3 regions of the Vibrio fortis genome follow, and region 3 is predicted to be linked to each of the others. Evidence: predicted binding sites of a transcription regulator. Region 3 holds the regulator's gene; each other region holds the start of a gene.
The links. Region 3 encodes MetJ, which represses methionine synthesis genes. Its sites were predicted from a motif close to TTAGACNTNTANANGTCTAA; they were not measured.
Positions count from the first base shown of each region.

Region 1: metK (methionine adenosyltransferase) is a predicted target of MetJ. The motif match lies at 2,617-2,636, and genes of this name have one in related genera.
Region 2: metA (homoserine O-acetyltransferase MetA) is a predicted target of MetJ. The motif match lies at 2,194-2,213, and genes of this name have one in related genera.

Region 1 covers NZ_AP025487.1:2,804,741-2,810,638, forward strand. Annotated here, with positions in the region: gene OCV50_RS12250 (hypothetical protein) at 54-290, shown strand; gene tkt (transketolase) at 384-2,378, opposite strand; gene metK (methionine adenosyltransferase) at 2,726-3,880, shown strand; gene OCV50_RS12265 (DUF2189 domain-containing protein) at 4,236-5,033, shown strand; gene OCV50_RS12270 (SprT family zinc-dependent metalloprotease) at 5,111-5,614, shown strand; gene OCV50_RS12275 (endonuclease) at 5,705-5,898, shown strand, end outside.
Region 2 covers NZ_AP025487.1:1,760,125-1,766,022, forward strand. Annotated here, with positions in the region: gene OCV50_RS07565 (hypothetical protein) at 192-449, opposite strand; gene OCV50_RS07570 (DUF3859 domain-containing protein) at 1,073-1,495, opposite strand; gene OCV50_RS07575 (ATP-binding protein) at 1,582-1,950, opposite strand; gene metA (homoserine O-acetyltransferase MetA) at 2,237-3,178, shown strand; gene pilW (type IV pilus biogenesis/stability protein PilW) at 3,354-4,088, shown strand; gene rlmF (23S rRNA (adenine(1618)-N(6))-methyltransferase RlmF) at 4,213-5,397, opposite strand; gene OCV50_RS07595 (YgjP-like metallopeptidase domain-containing protein) at 5,401-5,898, opposite strand.
Region 3 covers NZ_AP025487.1:2,992,703-2,998,600, forward strand. Annotated here, with positions in the region: gene OCV50_RS13310 (bifunctional aspartate kinase/homoserine dehydrogenase II) at 1-2,047, opposite strand, end outside; gene OCV50_RS13315 (O-succinylhomoserine (thiol)-lyase) at 2,047-3,231, opposite strand; gene metJ (met regulon transcriptional regulator MetJ) at 3,441-3,761, shown strand; gene OCV50_RS13325 (malic enzyme-like NAD(P)-binding protein) at 3,925-5,211, opposite strand; gene rpmE (50S ribosomal protein L31) at 5,420-5,638, opposite strand.

The DNA of each region.
Region 1 (5,898 bases), 190 kb from region 3:
TAGTCAAACCTGCGGCTGTTTCTCCTCTCGTTTTTCAACCAAAGGGAAAGGTTATGTCTGGATATCCAGCGACTCATTTTTGTAAAACGTGCAACCAAGAGACACCTCACAGTGAGATACTTGTTCGCCAACCCAGCCATTATGACGTAGATAAAACATGGCTAGGCAAAGTGAAATTATTTGCCCACTCCATTATCAATGGTGGTCACTACTACAACATGGATCGCTACGTGACATGTAAAGTATGTGGGACCAAAGAGCGGGATAACTGGGGAAATGAGTTCGAGTAACCTACTTTCGTTGCACTCAATAAAAAAACCGAGCTATTAAAGCTCGGTTTTCTATTTTCACATCAGCAGCAAGGCTTCAGTGAGAGACTCAAATTAAGCTAGAAGCTCTTGAGCTGTGCTTACTACGTTTTCAGTTGTGAAGCCGAACATCTTGAACAGTTCACCCGCTGGCGCAGATTCACCAAATGTTGTCATACCGATGATGCGACCGTCGAAGCCAACATACTTGTACCAGAAGTCAGCAATACCCGCTTCGATAGCGATACGTGCTGTTACGTCTGATGGTAGAACTTCTTCACGGTAGGCTGCGTCTTGCTTGTCAAATGCATCTGTTGATGGCATTGAAACAACGCGTACTTTCTTACCTTCTGCTGTTAGCTGTGCTGCTGCTTCTACTGCTAGCTCAACCTCAGAACCTGTTGCGATAAGGATAAGCTCTGGCTTGCCTTCGCAATCTTTCAGGATGTAAGCACCTTTCGCGATGTTAGCAACCTGCTCTGCATCACGTGGTTGCTGTGCAAGGTTTTGACGAGAGAAGATTAGAGATGTTGGTGCATCTTTACGCTCAATCGCTAGTTTCCAAGCCACTGCAGACTCAACCTGGTCACATGGACGCCATGTGCTCATGTTTGGAGTCAGACGTAGAGAAGCCATTTGCTCAACTGGTTGGTGAGTTGGGCCGTCTTCGCCAAGACCGATAGAGTCGTGCGTGTAAACTTGGATGTTCTGAACTTTCATCAGAGCAGCCATACGCATCGCATTACGTGCGTACTCCATGAACATTAGGAATGTTGCGCCGTAAGGAACGAAACCACCGTGCAGAGCGATACCGTTCATGATCGCTGTCATACCAAATTCACGAACACCGTAGTGAATGTAGTTACCAGAGAAGTCATTCGCTTCAAGAGACTTAGAACCAGACCACATAGTTAGGTTAGAAGGTGCTAGATCAGCAGAGCCACCCATGAATTCTGGTAGCATTTGACCAAACGCTTCTAGTGCATTTTGAGACGCTTTACGTGATGCGATGTCAGCAGGGTTTGCTTGAAGATCAGCAATGATTGCGTTTGCTTTCTCTTCCCACTCAGCTGGTAGTTCGCCATTTAGACGACGCTTAAGCTCTGCAGCTTCTGCAGGGTAAGCCGCTGCATATGCTTCAAACTTCGCGTTCCAAGCTGCTTCTTTCTCAGCGCCCGCTTCTTTTGCATCCCATTCAGCGTAGATGTCTGCAGGAACTTCAAATGGACCGTGAGCCCAGCCTAGAGCTTCTTTGGTCGCTGCGATTTCGTCATGACCTAGTGGTGCACCGTGACAGTCGTGAGAACCAGACTTGTTTGGAGAACCAAAACCGATGATAGTTTTAGTACAGATGAGCGTAGGGCGTGGATCTGCTTTCGCTGCAACGATAGCTGCGTTGATCGCTTCTAGATCGTGGCCATCTACAGCAGGGATTACGTGCCAGCCGTATGCTTCAAAACGCTTAGGCGTGTCGTCCGAGAACCAACCTTCAACTTCACCGTCGATAGAGATGCCGTTGTCATCCCAGAAAGCGATAAGCTTACCAAGACCTAGCGTACCTGCTAGAGAACATGCTTCGTGAGAGATACCTTCCATCAGACAGCCATCACCCATGAATGCATAAGTGAAGTGGTCAACGATGTCGTGGCCTTCTTTGTTGAACTGCGCAGCCAGTGCTTTCTCAGCCATCGCCATACCAACTGCGTTAGTGATGCCTTGGCCTAGAGGGCCAGTCGTTGTTTCGATACCCGGTGCGTAACCGTACTCTGGGTGACCTGGAGTCTTAGAGTGCAATTGACGGAAGTTCTTAAGATCTTCGATAGATAGCTCATAACCGCTTAGGTGAAGCAGAGAGTAAATCAGCATTGAGCCGTGGCCGTTTGACAATACAAAACGGTCGCGGTCTGCCCACTCTGGATTTGCTGGGTTGTGGTTCAAGTGACCACGCCAAAGAACTTCAGCGATGTCAGCCATACCCATAGGTGCGCCTGGGTGGCCTGAATTAGCTTGTTGAACACCGTCCATACTAAGTGCGCGGATTGCATTTGCGAGATCTTTACGAGAAGGCATGTCTGCTCCTGAGTGCATAAGCGATTTGAAAAATGAGAAATAATTGCTAGTTATTAGCGCGGTTATTCTCTCAAACGGCCATGGCGACTGCAAACGTTTTACTGAGGTTTTCAATGTCAGTTTTCGCACTTTTGCAACATTTCCCTCGTTTTTAACGGGCTGGCACAAATGAGAAAGCAATCGTTTGGTTATGACATATCATAAAAAAGAGCTTGTAATTCGACCGTTGGAATTTAGAATAGACGTCTAGATGTAGAAACACCTACAGAAATTATTGAATTTAATCTCGGCGCAGCCTCTGCGACGCAGATAGAAACTTTGCACCTAATACTAAAAGTGGAGCTCTCATGGCTAAGCACCTTTTCACTTCTGAATCTGTTTCAGAAGGCCATCCAGATAAAATTGCAGACCAAATCTCTGATGCTGTTCTTGATGCCATCTTAGAACAGGATCCAAAAGCACGTGTTGCTTGTGAGACATACGTGAAAACGGGCATGGTTATGGTTGGCGGTGAAGTAACAACGTCTGCATGGGTTGATATCGAAGAGATCACTCGTGAAACAGTTCGTGAAATTGGTTACGTTCATTCTGACATGGGCTTTGATGCTGACTCTTGTGCAGTACTAAACACAATTGGTAAGCAGTCTCCAGACATCAACCAAGGTGTTGATAAAGCAGACCCTAAAGAGCAAGGCGCAGGCGACCAAGGTATCATGTTTGGTTACGCAACAAACGAAACTGAAATCCTAATGCCAGCTCCAATTACTTACTCTCACCTACTTGTTAAGAAGCAAGCTGAAGTTCGTAAGAGCGGTAAACTAGACTTCCTTCGTCCAGATGCGAAATCACAAGTTACTTTCCAGTACGACCAAGGCAAGATCGTTGGTATCGACGCTGTTGTTCTTTCAACTCAACACTGTGATTCAGTAACAACACCGGATCTACGTGAAGCAGTAATGGAAGAGATCATCAAGCCAGTACTGCCTTCTGAGTGGATCAACAAAGACACTAACTTCTTCATCAACCCAACAGGCCGTTTTGTAATCGGTGGTCCAATGGGTGACTGTGGTCTAACAGGTCGTAAGATCATCGTTGATACCTACGGCGGCGCAGCTCGTCACGGTGGCGGTGCATTCTCTGGTAAAGATCCATCAAAGGTTGACCGTTCTGCAGCTTACGCAGCTCGTTACGTTGCGAAGAACATCGTTGCAGCTGGCATGGCTGATCGTTGTGAAATCCAACTGTCTTACGCTATCGGTGTTGCTGATCCAACGTCTATCATGGTGGAGACTTTCGGTACTGAAAAAGTATCTCACGACATCATTATTGAAGCCGTTCGTCAAAACTTCGACCTACGTCCATACGGTCTTCAAGAGATGCTGAACCTTCTTCAACCAATCTACAAGCAGACTGCAGCATACGGTCACTTTGGTCGTGAAGAGTTCCCATGGGAAGCAACAGATAAAGCAGCAATCTTAGCTGACTTCGCTGGTCTAAAATAATTTAGCACCACGTAAAAAATTTCCAAAAGCCCTTACTCTTTAGTAAGGGCTTTATTTTTATACAGTTACCTCAAATCACCCGCCTTATTTCATCAACTTCTCTGCTTAACCCCCACTCAAAAACACCCTGGATAATTTGTGTTTTTTGATAGTAGTGACAATAGTTAAAGTACTCCTAGGCGATCAAGCTCACATTTGGTGCAACAACTGGTTAGGTTACACCCCGTTAGGAAACACGAGACAACTCTCTAGGACATGCTATTTCAATAACAACTCGACCAAGATGACTCGCTGCCATCCGCAGTGAGGAAACACAAGGTTGAATCTAGGACGTTATTTTAACTAAGGGGAAGTTATGCCTCGTACCGCAAATCCATCCGACTTTAAAAAAGACAAGAATAGAGTGAGTGACAGTGAATACGCTCGCACTATTCCATGTAACCAAGTCAGTATTTCCGCTCCTTTTCATTGGCTGTCGCTCGCACTGCACGACCTAGTACGTATGCCGATGATCAGCGCGTTTTATGGCTTATGTTTTATGGCCGCTGCCGTTGCAATTGTTCAGCTTGTTCAATGGCAAGGCACGCATCTAGTGGTGATGCCAAGCTTAATTGTCTACATGCTAATCGGTCCATTCTTGGCGCTCGGCTTATACGATGCTAGCTGGGAAAGAGAAAAGGGACACAACGCTAGCCTATTCCATTCGATGAAGGCCATCACACGCAACTCTACACACCAATGGGCATTTGCCATTGTATTAATGGTGGCTATGATTTTCTGGATGAGAATCGCTGCACTGCTACATGCGCTCTACCCATCGGTTCAGGGCGCACCGCTAACTGAGTTTGCACCATTCTTAATCACGGGGTCAGTAGTAGGCTTTGTGATTGCTAGTCTTATTTTCAGCATCTCGGCCTTTTCAATCCCATTAATGATGGAGCGTCGAGTTGACGTAATGAGTGCGATATTCACTAGTTTTAACGCGGTGAAATCTAACCTACCCGCCATGGTAGTCTGGGCTGCCATCATTTGTGGCGGTATCTTGATTGGGTTTGCCACTTATGGCGTGGGTATGATCGTGACTATGCCGCTACTCGGCTACGGTACGTGGCACGCTTATCATGAGACCATCAAGAAAAAGCATCACATGTAATGCCTGACCTCAATCAGGAGCAATGATAGGATAAGACCTTAGCATCGAGCTAAGGTCTTTTGTTTGGAGTTTCATCTTTGTCGTCTTACAGTCCATTGCATCACCGTGCCAACAAGAAATTGGCTGAGTGTATTCACACCGCAAACTCACACTTCTCTCGCCAATTTCCAATACCAAAGCTGACCTATCAAGTGCGCGGTAAGGCTGCCGGCAAAGCCTACTTACAACTCAACGAAATACGCCTCAACTCAGTGCTGTTCAATGAAAACCCTGACGCTTTCATTGATGAAGTGATTCCTCACGAGATCGCCCATCTAGTCACTCATCAAGTCTTTGGCCGTGTAAAGCCACATGGGAAAGAGTGGAAGTTCGTTATGGAGCAGGTATTCAAGGTACCAGCAAAGACCACACACAGCTTTTCAATCGCTTCAGTACAAGGCAAAACGTTCGAATATCGTTGTGACTGTACTCTCTATCCTTTAACCATCCGTCGCCACAATAAAGTGCAACGAAGTCAAGCTAGCTACCGCTGTCAGCAATGCAAACAGCTTTTAACTTTCACTGGTACACAGCTCAGCTAGGCGTAATAAACGCTGAGATAAAATGTAATAGAGAAAAGTGTCATTTGAGTGCTAGACTGATAATTATCATACTTTTATCAGTCTTTTTATATGAAAAAACCACCTTCAAAAGCATTTGGCCTATCGGTGTCTTTTTGCCTTTCTATACTATTTGGCCTACTGGTAACCCAAAGCGTTTTCGCCGCTCCCCCAAGCTCATTTTCTAAAGCAAAACGAGAAGCCGTAAAGATCTATCTAGACCACCCAACTTCCTTCTATTGTGGCTGTGACATTACTTGGAAAGA
Region 2 (5,898 bases), 1.2 Mb from region 3:
ATACAAAAGACACGATTCAACCACCACCTTTTAATTATCAGGAGGTGACGTTGGATCATGGTATTAGACTAAGTTTAGATTAGGAGAGCGAATTTCGCGGGAGATATTGACAATTGAATCAATAATATTTGTCAGTGCTAAGCAAGCCACTGACAGGGCAATGAAAATAAAGAGGTGACACGAGAAGATTGCTAAGTTTTTTGGGATGACGCTTCCATTCTTGCCATAACGTCAAACGCTTCTTTGATATCTTTAGCGGCTACTTGATTCCCCTTCTCTAGCTGAGTGAAGATAACACTTAAAAAATCATTCTGACTAAAAAGCTCTTCATTGGTCATATAGCTCTTTAGGTATGAATCTTTAAGCTGCGCTGCTTTGATTCTACTCTTTGAATTGGCGACAAAGACACAGACCGCTATAGCAATAGCTATAACAAGTACATACAACATTAACTTTCCTTTCTTGGTTTGATTTCTAGCCCTAAATCGGCCTCTGATAATATTATCAATATTTACAGAATGGGTTCTTTATAAAATGTTCAAAGTGTGCATTCGCCCCATTTTTTGAACGTTTATGTGCTCTTAATCTGTGACCGCAGTCATCACAAATAAAACATGTTTTATCACGTAATCTTAGAGCTTCATCAATGGTGATCGGTTGGTTATCATTGGCAGAGATTGCAGTGAATATATTCTTAGCCGTTTTATTTGCTTTGTGACTACCCTTGGAAGAATGCTCTACCGACCGAAGAGTGCCGATCGACAGTGATCCTAACAGTGCTGTATCTATCGTTATCATAACTTCACCCAAAAAATGACATTCATAAGGCTTGGCCGCCCTATCTTGGTGAAGGTGTAGTATCCATATTGCTTTCAAGGGTCTCTATTATTTATAGAAAGAAAGAGACTTTTTTATATCAATGAGATAATTAAGCGAACAAAATCAATACATTAACATCAAAAACAAACGTATCTTATTGAGATTAAATTTAACGCTCGACCAAGATCAACAAAGCCAAGCGTGACGGCTTGGCTTTGTTGTGTAACAGAATTGGGAGAACCTCGACGACGGTTTAGAACCCTCGTCTTTTCCAAAATTGGCCTTCGTCTTTCGCAACTAAATCAAAAGTCTTATCAGCAATCACTCTTCCTTTAAGCTCGACCGTCATTCTCCACTTTCCGATCTTATTGTCGATAGGCGCCCAAATAGTGTCGCCTAGATAGAAATCCCAATCGTTGCTGCCGACGTATTCTTCACCGTCAAAAGGCTCAAGTACCTCTCCTTTATCCGTGGTGATATTTGGGTGATAGATGCAGTAACGAATCTTTTCTCCTTTGGCCTTTTTGATGTTGATGATGTAACCAAACTCAACATCGATCTCCGCTTCTACTCGATGAGTAAATTCCTGAATCTTAGGTAGGTCTTTAGATTTTGAATCCCAAGTTGAGTAGATACCATAAGACATCATATCCACGACCACAGAACGTTTTGCCATTGATCATTTAACCTTTAACTAATTTCTTTGGATGTATTATTAAAACAAGACATTTTGGATACTCGAATCCGATGTTAGTGCTTTTATTATTCTTGCCACTCTTTCTTCATGCGCTTTACAACAGACTCTGGCACACCGTGAATGTTGCCATACTGTTCACGGCATACTTCAATCACTAGTTCAGCACCATGCCTGCGTGCCATGTTTCGGTACGCCTTCATTTCCCATCGTTTAACAAACGTGTTGGATACCACCACATCATTTCCCTGTTTTAAGGCATCTTCCGCACGATTTTGACACCACTCATGCGCTTTAGGGAGTAACGCCGGGTCGAAACAGTAATCACCGTCACTGTTCACGAAGTACATATCGGCTTCAACATGAAAAGCATCCAGAGATCTTGCTCTGGTCGATTTGCCAGAACCAGGCAAGCCTCGTATTAATATAAGTTTCAACCTCGCACTCACCCACAACCAAAAATTACGTGAAAGCAGAATGTTAACGTATCTGAAGTCATAATCATAAACCTAGATCATTAAGCGCTACTTTAAGCAGCAAAGACTCAATTGTGCTCATGCACTTTCGCAACACCACTTATTTAACCGCGCTAAACTGCGGCGAGACTCTGCAGATTCGATAACGAAATATTTACAAAGGTGCGTTTTGTATGTCGACAAGCGTCACAATATATTATAGATTCAGAAGTATAGACGTCTAAATATCTAGCTTAGGGAGAAAGCAGTGCCTATTCGCATTCCAGACCAATTGCCAGCGAGCGATGTTCTTCGAGAAGAAAACATCTTCGTTATGCCGCTATCAAGAGCATCGACACAGGAAATTCGTCCACTTCGAGTCTTGATCCTCAACCTAATGCCGAAGAAAATTGAAACTGAGACTCAATTCTTACGCCTACTGTCAAACAGTCCGCTACAGGTAGATGTAGAGCTACTGCGCATTGATGACAGACCTAGTAAAAACACACCCACTGAGCACCTTGATAACTTTTATCGTCAGTTTGAGATGGTAAAAAACCGCAACTTTGATGGACTGATCATCACTGGTGCACCACTAGGTTTGGTTCAGTTTGAGGATGTTATCTACTGGGACCATCTAAAAACCATCATGGAGTGGGCAAACAAGCACGTTACCTCAACCCTTTACGTTTGTTGGGCGGCTCAAGCTGGCTTGAAACTGCTTTACGATCTACCAAAGCGCACACGAAAAGAGAAGTTATCTGGCGTTTATCATCACGAGATTCATAAGCCATACCATCCAATCTTGCGAGGCTTTGACGACACCTTCTTAGCTCCACACTCTCGCTATGCAGATTTTTCACCTGAATATCTATCCGAACATACGGATCTCGATATTCTAGCGACGTCGGATGTTGCAGGCGTGTACTTGGCGGCTACCAAAGACAAGCGAAATGTATTTGTCACTGGCCACCCAGAATATGACGCTCATACACTCCACAATGAATACGTTCGCGATCTTGGAGAAGGTATGGAGCCAGTCATTCCGATCAACTACTACCCGAACAACAACCCTGACAACAAGCCCGTTGCGAGTTGGCGTAGTCACGGTCACCTGCTATTTTCAAATTGGCTAAACTATTGTGTTTATCAACAAACACCATACGACTTGGAACATTTCAGCGAAGAAAACTTCACCAAGGACGACTGATTCACCCAAGTTGACCTTTAAAACAGATAAGTTCACTAGAGCCGTTTGTCACTACTCGCTTTAGAGTTGATAACAAACGGCTTTTTATGGTGAGTGGATCGCATTACCTCCCCTTTTTACCAATCCATGGTTCGAGTTCTCATATCATGTTCTGGTAGCTAAAAGGAGTTTCGCAATGCCCTCACCCAAGTTAATCAAGCCATCATCAGTCTTGCTGTTTGTTGCACTCAGTGGTTGTGTATCAGTCACAGAAGGAGAGCCACAGAGAGTGGAAGCGGATCCTATTTCAATGTCTGAATCGAGAATCGCACTTGGGCTAGGTTATATGGAACAAGAGAATATGGTGCGGGCGCGAGAGAACCTCGAACTGGCGATCCAGCACGCTCCCCGCTACTACCGAGCTCGCCTCTCTATGGCTCATTATTATGAAACCGTTGGAGAAACCGATGAGGCAAGAAAACAATATAAGTCCGCATTAAGACTAGATTCTAATAACGGTAACGTCCTTAATAACTATGGCACCTTTCTCTGTAAGCAGGGCGACTATGAACAAGCCGACCGTTATTTTAATCAGGCGATCAATCAGCCTTTCTACTATTTGGTTTCTGCAAGTTACGAAAACGCAGGGTTTTGCGCACTGAAATCTGGCGATAGTGATAGAGCAAAATATTACTTCACGCGTGCCCTCGACCATGATCCAAACCGTATTAAATCGATCCTCCAATTAACAAAGATTGAGGTGTCACAAGATGAGTATCGTGACGCAAGATTACGTTTGTTTAAGTTCCACCAGCGATATGGATATCAAATCCCCTCTCTTCAGATCTTAGTTGAGTTGGAATCGAAGTCAGGTAACGAAGCCCTACGCGATAAATACCAATCCATGCTTGATGAAATGAAAGAAACTTAATAGAAGTTAGAGAATAGTAATTAAAAAAGCCGATGATTGAAACCATTCAACCATCGGCTTTAATAACTGTCTCGACTTGTTTAATGTCGATCTCTACTTCGGCGTGCCTAACACCTTATTATGGTTATTTAAGAGAAATCCAAGTCTGACGCTGCTGTTTATCCATAAAGCTCCACGCAACGAAGCGACTGATTTTCTGTCCTTGAGCCATCTCAACGACTTTAACTTGCTTCACATTAAGTTTGGCCAGTTGGCTCTTTAACACCGCAACGTTTTCCTTCTTAGAGATCAAAGTCGTGAACCACAAAACTTGAGTGGCAAATTCCACACTCTCCTTGGCTAAACCAGTAATAAATTTTGCTTCGCCTCCAGGACACCATAACTCCGCTTTTTGACCACCGAAGTTAAGATCAGGCTTACTTTGCTTATTCGCCATTGCACTCGGACGCGAAGCTTTATTGTCGAGATTACCCTGCTTCTTTGCTCGGTTGGCAGCAAGATTATCCAGTTTTCGTTGAGTCCCCTTCTGTGCTTCTTCTAATGAGCTGTGAAATGGCGGGTTACACGTTGTGACGTCGTAACGTTCATTTTCTTTAATTATCCCTTTAAAGAAAGCTGTTGAGTCATGTTGCAGTCGACAGTGAATCTTACTTTTCAAGTTATGGTTGCTTTCAGCTATGAAATTCGCTGCTTTAACCGAAACCGGATCCACGTCACTTGCGTTGTAACGCCATCCGTATTCCGTCGTTCCTATGATTGGGTAGATACAGTTCGCGCCTACGCCAATATCAAGAGCTTTGACCTTGTCATGTTGGTAAGGCTTACCTTGACTCTCGCTATTTAGCAAATCGGCAACTCGATGAATGTAATCAGCGCGCCCAGGAATTGGTGGACATAGGTAGCCAGCAGGTATATCCCAGTGCTGAACTCCGTAGTGATGAGCAAGCAACGCCTTATTCAATAGCTTCACTGACAGCGGGTCAGAAAAATTAATGGTCGATTCACCCACAGGATTTTTGATCAATTGGCTTTTCAGTTCTGGCAAGGCTTTCACCAGAGCATGAAAGTCATATCGACCACGGTGTTGGTTGCGCGGGTGTAAACCACTTTTAACTTGTGGTTTCTTTCCTGTAGCTTGATTTGAACTCTTGTTGCTCTTACTTGGCTTGTTAGACGTAGCACGCTTCTTTGATGACGTGTTTATTTTACCTTTAGAGACAGGCTTTTTACCGTCAGAAACGGTGGCTGACGCTTTTTTCTTCACATTACGGCTTTCAGAGGCAAAGCTGCGTTTCGGTTTTTGATTCATCGATTATTTCTTTAAGTCTAAATAGATCATAAACAAGCGAGCATCTAACTCTAGCTGGTGATACTCAGGTTCCATGTGACAACATAGTTGATAAAAGGCTTTGTCGTGCTCTTTCTCTTTAATATGTGCGAGTTCATGAATCACGAGCATTCTTAATAAAGGCTCTGGGGCATTCTTAAATACACTGGCAATACGAATCTCATTCTTAGATTTGATTTTACCACCATGGTTTTTTGCCACATACGAATGTAAACCCAGTGCATTATTGATTAAGTGGATCTTACTGTCGTACACCACTTTACTGATCGGCGGTGTCTTCTTCATGTAGCGATTTTTGATTGCCATCGCGTAATCAAATAGCGCTTTCTCGCTCTTAATCGTGTGGTTTTCTGGGTACCGAGATTCGAACCACTTTATCAATCGGCCAGACTCAACCAATTTGGTCACGGGTTCAATAATGTGTTGCGGATAACCTTGAATATAACGTAGTGATGAGTGCAT
Region 3 (5,898 bases):
GCTCAATATCCAAACCCGACTCGCGCGCTAGAATCACCAATTTGCGCATCACGTCAGAGCCATCGAGATCAGAGCGTGGGTCAGGCTCCGTTAGGCCTTGTTGCCATGCTAAGTCCACCAATTCACTAAATGGTACTGAACCATCAAATTGCTGGAACAACCAAGACAATGTGCCTGAGAAGATGCCTGATAGCGCGATGATGTCATCACCACTCTCACGAAGGTCTCGTACAGTATGGTTAATTGGCAAACCAGCACCCACAGTTGCGTTATACAACCAATGACGACTGATCTTCGCGAATGCATCTTGCACCTGATGGTAGTATTCACTCGATGCAGAGCCCGCGACTTTATTGGCAGAGATTAGATGAATACCCTGCTGAGCAATATCCAGATATCTGTCTGCAAGCACCTTGCTCGCAGTGACATCCAAAACAACCACTTCATCGTAGCCTTGAATTGAACCCAGCTTTGTTAGCCATTCTCCATCTTGATACGTCACCGCTTCGTCGTCAAAACGATCCGCGACAGCACGAGCATCGATACCTTGTTCGTCATACCAATAAGTTTGGCTATCAACGACAGCAACCAACTCAAAATTCATACCACGACGTTTTTCTAGCTCAACCTTTTGCTCGGCGAACAGTGATAGCCAGCTTGAGCCGATGTTCCCCTTACCACACAGTGCGATCGCCACGCGCTTCTGAGCTTGAAACAGTTGAGAATGAATGCCTTTAACTAGAGTTTCGGTTTCCGATTTACGAACCACTGCCACTAAGCTTAAACGAGATTGAGATTCTGAGATAAATTCAACCGGTGCGCCCTTGAGCTGCTGATAGAAGCCGTAACAATGGTTCGGGTTCTTAGTCACCCCCGCACCTACCGCAGCAACCAGTGAGTAGCCCTCTTTGAGTTTGATCTCTGCTTCAATCGCATGGTCTTGCAGATACTCTAGTGCGCCGCCTGCGATCTCTTCTGTGTAAGCAAGGCGCAAGCAGTTTTGATCAGATTGCAGTTCATAAGCCAGCGGTTCTAGCTGAGCACGCTTTAGCCCTTCGAGCACCTCACTTTCAAGGCGTTCAAAATCATGGCCGTGACCAAAGGTGAGCTGAATCAGTAACACATCATCCAGAGAGGTGATGATCTTCGCGCCGCGCCCCGACGCCAGTACACGCTCAATCTGTGTTGAGCCCGACTCTGGCTGGTAACTGCAACGCAGGCTGAGATCCATTGCGCTTTGGGCGACAGGTTGTAGGGTGCGACTGTGTAGCACAGGTGCAGCCAAGCGTGCTAGCTCACTCGCTTCATCGAGACGCAGCAAAGGCAGTAGACAAGCATCTGAAACCAATCTTGGATCGGCACTGTAAACACCCGCAACATCACTCCAGATCGTCACACGATCGACTTCCGCCAATGCGCCAATCACGGTCGCTGAGTAATCTGAACCATTACGACCTAACAACACCGTCTCACCGGCACTGTTCTGCGCCATGAAGCCGGTAATCACCACGCGGCAATGAGAATGTTGAGCAAGAGACTCTTTAATCAACGCGTATGAACGTGCGCGATCCACCTCAGGTTGAGCACCCGCCTCTGCACGCAAAAAGTCTCGAGCATCTTGCGCCACAGCTTGAAGATCACTCTGACATAAAAGCGCGGCTAGCAAACGCGACGACCACACTTCGCCATGGCCTAGCACTGCTGCTTTTTGTGCTTCAGTCAATGGCGCGGTTAGTTCACCTAAAGCCGTAAACTCTCGCTGTAGGGTTACGGTTAACTGCTCTGCAACCTCGCCCTCTAGGAGTTCTGAAACTAACTCCAACTGGAACTGACGCAGAGATTGCAGGCACTCATGAGCCAAGCGCCCATCTTTATCTAGCGCCTCTAAAAATTCGATCAATCGATTAGTGGTTTTGCCTGCCGCAGACACCACCACCAAATCAGTCTCGCTAGAGTACTCTTTAAGAATATTCACGACACGCTGATAGCACTCAGGGTTTGCCAAACTGCTACCACCAAATTTATGCAATTGGCGAAAGTTAGCCATTACTTACGCTCCCCGTTATCAATGAACTGCTGCGCTTTTGCGAAGGCTTGCTCAAGATCAGCAATCAGGTCTTCTGCATCTTCTAGACCCACCGACAGTCTCAGAAGTTGATGAGACACACCAGCTTCCGCTAGGGCTTCTTCACCCATTGCACGGTGTGTCATTGACGCAGGGTGACAAATCAAGCTCTCAACACCGCCCAGAGATTCAGCCAGTGAGAATAGCTCCAACTCCCCAACAAAGTGCTTAAGCGCCTCAAAAGAGCCTGCAAATTCAAAACTCAGCATAGACCCAAAACCAGATTGCTGCTTCTTAGCAATCTCATGACCTGGGTGTTCTGGAAGGCTTGGGTGATAAATGGTATCGACCAAAGGCTGTTTCTGCAGCGCCGTTAGAATTTCACGAGAGCTCTCTTCATGAACACGCATACGTGCACCCAGGGTACGGATACCGCGCAGTGTCATATAGCTATCAAATGGTGTCCCCGTTGCACCAATACAGTTGCCCCACCAAGCCAGCTCTTCGGCATGCTCTTCAGTTTTCGTAATCACTACGCCGCCAATCACATCTGAGTGACCATTGATGTATTTGGTGGTTGAGTGGATAACAAAGTCCGCACCAAGCTCTAGAGGCTTTTGGAACACCGGAGTCAAAAAGGTGTTATCCACCGCCACCAACGCACCCACCTCTTTTGCCTTGCGACAAGTCTCAGCAATATCAACTACGCGAACGAGTGGGTTTGATGGTGTTTCCAACAAGATCAACTTTGGTTTCAGTGCGATCGCAGCATCGAATGCCGCTTGATCCGATTGATCAACAAACAGCACCTTAAAATCACCCTTTTGTGAACGCGTATTGAAAAGACGGTAAGTACCACCGTAGCAGTCGTGTGGCGCCACGATCAGATCGTCACTACCAAGAAACGCCGAGACCCATAGATTAAGTGCTGACGTACCACAGTTAGTCACCACTGCTCCCTTGCCTGATTCCAATTCAAACAGAGCTGTCTCTAGCAAGCCTCGGTTTGGGTTGCCTGAACGAGTGTAATCATACTTAGGAACTTCACCAAAAGCGGGAAAACCGTAGTTGGTCGACAGATAAATGGGTGGAACAACGGCATGATGTTGAGTGTCTGACTCGATACCAGTACGTACGGCGATGGTTGCTGGTTTCCGGCTGCTCATAGGTGTTTCCTTACAGGTTTTGGCGTCTGAGAATCACAGCGGCTTGTCGGGGTTTTGCGGCTGTGTTAGATATATGTTATTCACTTTACTTTCATAAGAATGAGACGTCAACACTTCTAGACGTCTATATGTCTTTGCTTATGGCGGTAAATCCCGCTAAAATCACCCCTATTAATTTAATCTAACAACTAAAGTGATGAAGGTACGCAATGGCCGACTGGAATGGTGAATACATAAGCCCATATGCTGAGCATGGAAAGAAAAGCGAACAAGTAAAGAAAATTACAGTTTCTATCCCTCTAAAAGTGTTGAAGGTTCTAACTGACGAGCGTACTCGCCGCCAGATTAACAACCTACGCCATGCAACAAACAGTGAGCTACTATGTGAAGCCTTTCTGCATGCATATACTGGCCAGCCTCTACCAACAGATGAAGACCTGCGTAAAGATCGCCCAGACGACATCCCTGCTGAAGTGAAAAAGCTGATGACAGAGATGGGCATCGAGTTCGAAGCATTTGACGAAGAATAATCATAACTCAGTCACTACCTTCAATTTTGATTCGCTTTAGCTGAGCCATATCTATTGCCTGATTCATTTAACCTGAACAATAGGCACAAAAAAACCGACTCCAATGAGTCGGTTTTTTATTATTCTCTTCGCTCAACTACACGACGATTACGCCATCCAGTCTCTATGCCATATAGTTTGCAGGCATCTCGATACGAGCCACACCTGATTCAACCGCTGCTTGAGCAACCGCTTTAGCAACGCGAGGCAATAGACGTGGATCCATCGGCTTAGGAATGATGTATCCTTTACCAAACTCAAGTGAATCAGCACCTGCTGCTTTTAGTACGTCTGCAGGTACTTCTTCTTTCGCAAGTTCACGAATCGCTTCAACCGCTGCTAACTTCATTGCGTCGTTGATTTCGCTTGCACGCACATCAAGAGCACCGCGGAAGATGAATGGGAAGCAAAGAACGTTGTTTACCTGGTTCGGGTAATCACTACGACCAGTACCCATGATAAGGTCGCTACGTACTTCGTGCGCAAGCTCTGGCTTGATCTCTGGATCTGGGTTAGAACATGCGAATACGATTGGCTTATCAGCCATTAGCTTCAGCGCTTCTGCTGGCAATAGGTTAGGACCAGATACACCTAGGAATAGGTCTGCGCCATCAATAACATCTTCTAGAGTACGCTTATCAGTGTTGTTCGCAAACAGCTGCTTGTATTCGTTCAGGTCATCACGACGAGTGTGGATAACACCTTTACGGTCTAGCATGTAGATCTTCTCGCGCTGTGCGCCACATTTGATCAACAGTTCCATACACGCAACCGCTGCTGCACCCGCACCCAAACAAACAATCTTACACTCTTCTAGCTTCTTACCTTGAAGCTCAATCGCGTTCAGCATACCCGCAGCCGTTACGATCGCAGTGCCGTGTTGGTCATCGTGGAATACTGGAACATCACAACGCTCGATTAGGCGACGTTCAATCTCAAAACAGTCAGGTGCTTTGATGTCTTCTAGGTTGATACCACCGAATGTATCAGCAATGTTCGCTACCGTATCAACGAACTCATCGATTGTGCGGTGTTTTACTTCAATATCGATAGAATCTAAACCTGCAAAACGCTTAAACAGCAGCGCTTTACCTTCCATTACAGGTTTAGAAGCAATAGGACCTAAGTTACCTAGGCCAAGAATCGCTGTACCGTTAGAGATAACTGCAACCATGTTGCCTTTACCAGTGTACTTATAAACGTTATCAACGTTCTGTGCGATTTCACGAACTGGCTCAGCCACACCTGGGCTGTAAGCGAGGGCCAGATCTTCTGCAGAATTTGCAGACTTTGTCAGTTCAACGGCAATTTTGCCAGGAATTGGGAACTCATGATAATCAAGAGCTTGCTGACGGAATTGTTCTTGAGGTGATAGTTCTTCAGATTGAGCTTGGAGAGTGTCATCAGACATGGGTGTAGGTTTCCTAGAATATTATTATTTGGGGGAATCTATTTTATATTAATGGATGTACTTCAAAGTTCCTAGGTGGTAAAGCCCCCTGTCTCATTAAAAAACGAGAATTCACTACTAATAAGACCAGTGCCCAGTTGAAATTACTAAACACCAGAAAACAAAAAAGGACACCGAAGTGTCCTTTTTCATGTCTACTAAGCGAGAATTACTTCTTGCTAGATAGAGCACCGAAACGCTTGTTGAAGCGATCAACACGGCCGCCTGTATCAACGATACGTTGCTTACCAGTGTAGAACGGGTGACATTTGTCACATACGTCTAGGTGGATAGAATCTTTGTCTAGAGTTGAGTTGAATTCGAACTCGTTGCCGCAAGAGCAAGTAGCTTTAACAGCTTTGTATTCTGGGTGGATACCAACTTTCATGGGAAAACCTCAATTAGGCCGTGTCGCCATCCGATTCTAAGCCGGACACCACACGTTGTTAAAAAATAAATTAAAGACACCGCGTCCCACAAAAATGTGATGAAGCCATACCTTTAAGGCGCCGTATAGTAATGAATCTATGAGGCAGGATCAACCAGTTTGGATGATTTTTTCGCCACTATTGCATGATTTCTTCTTTTATTGCCTTTTTATGCTTTGCATACGCATCTCGATAACTTGCATCACTAAACTGCTTCTCG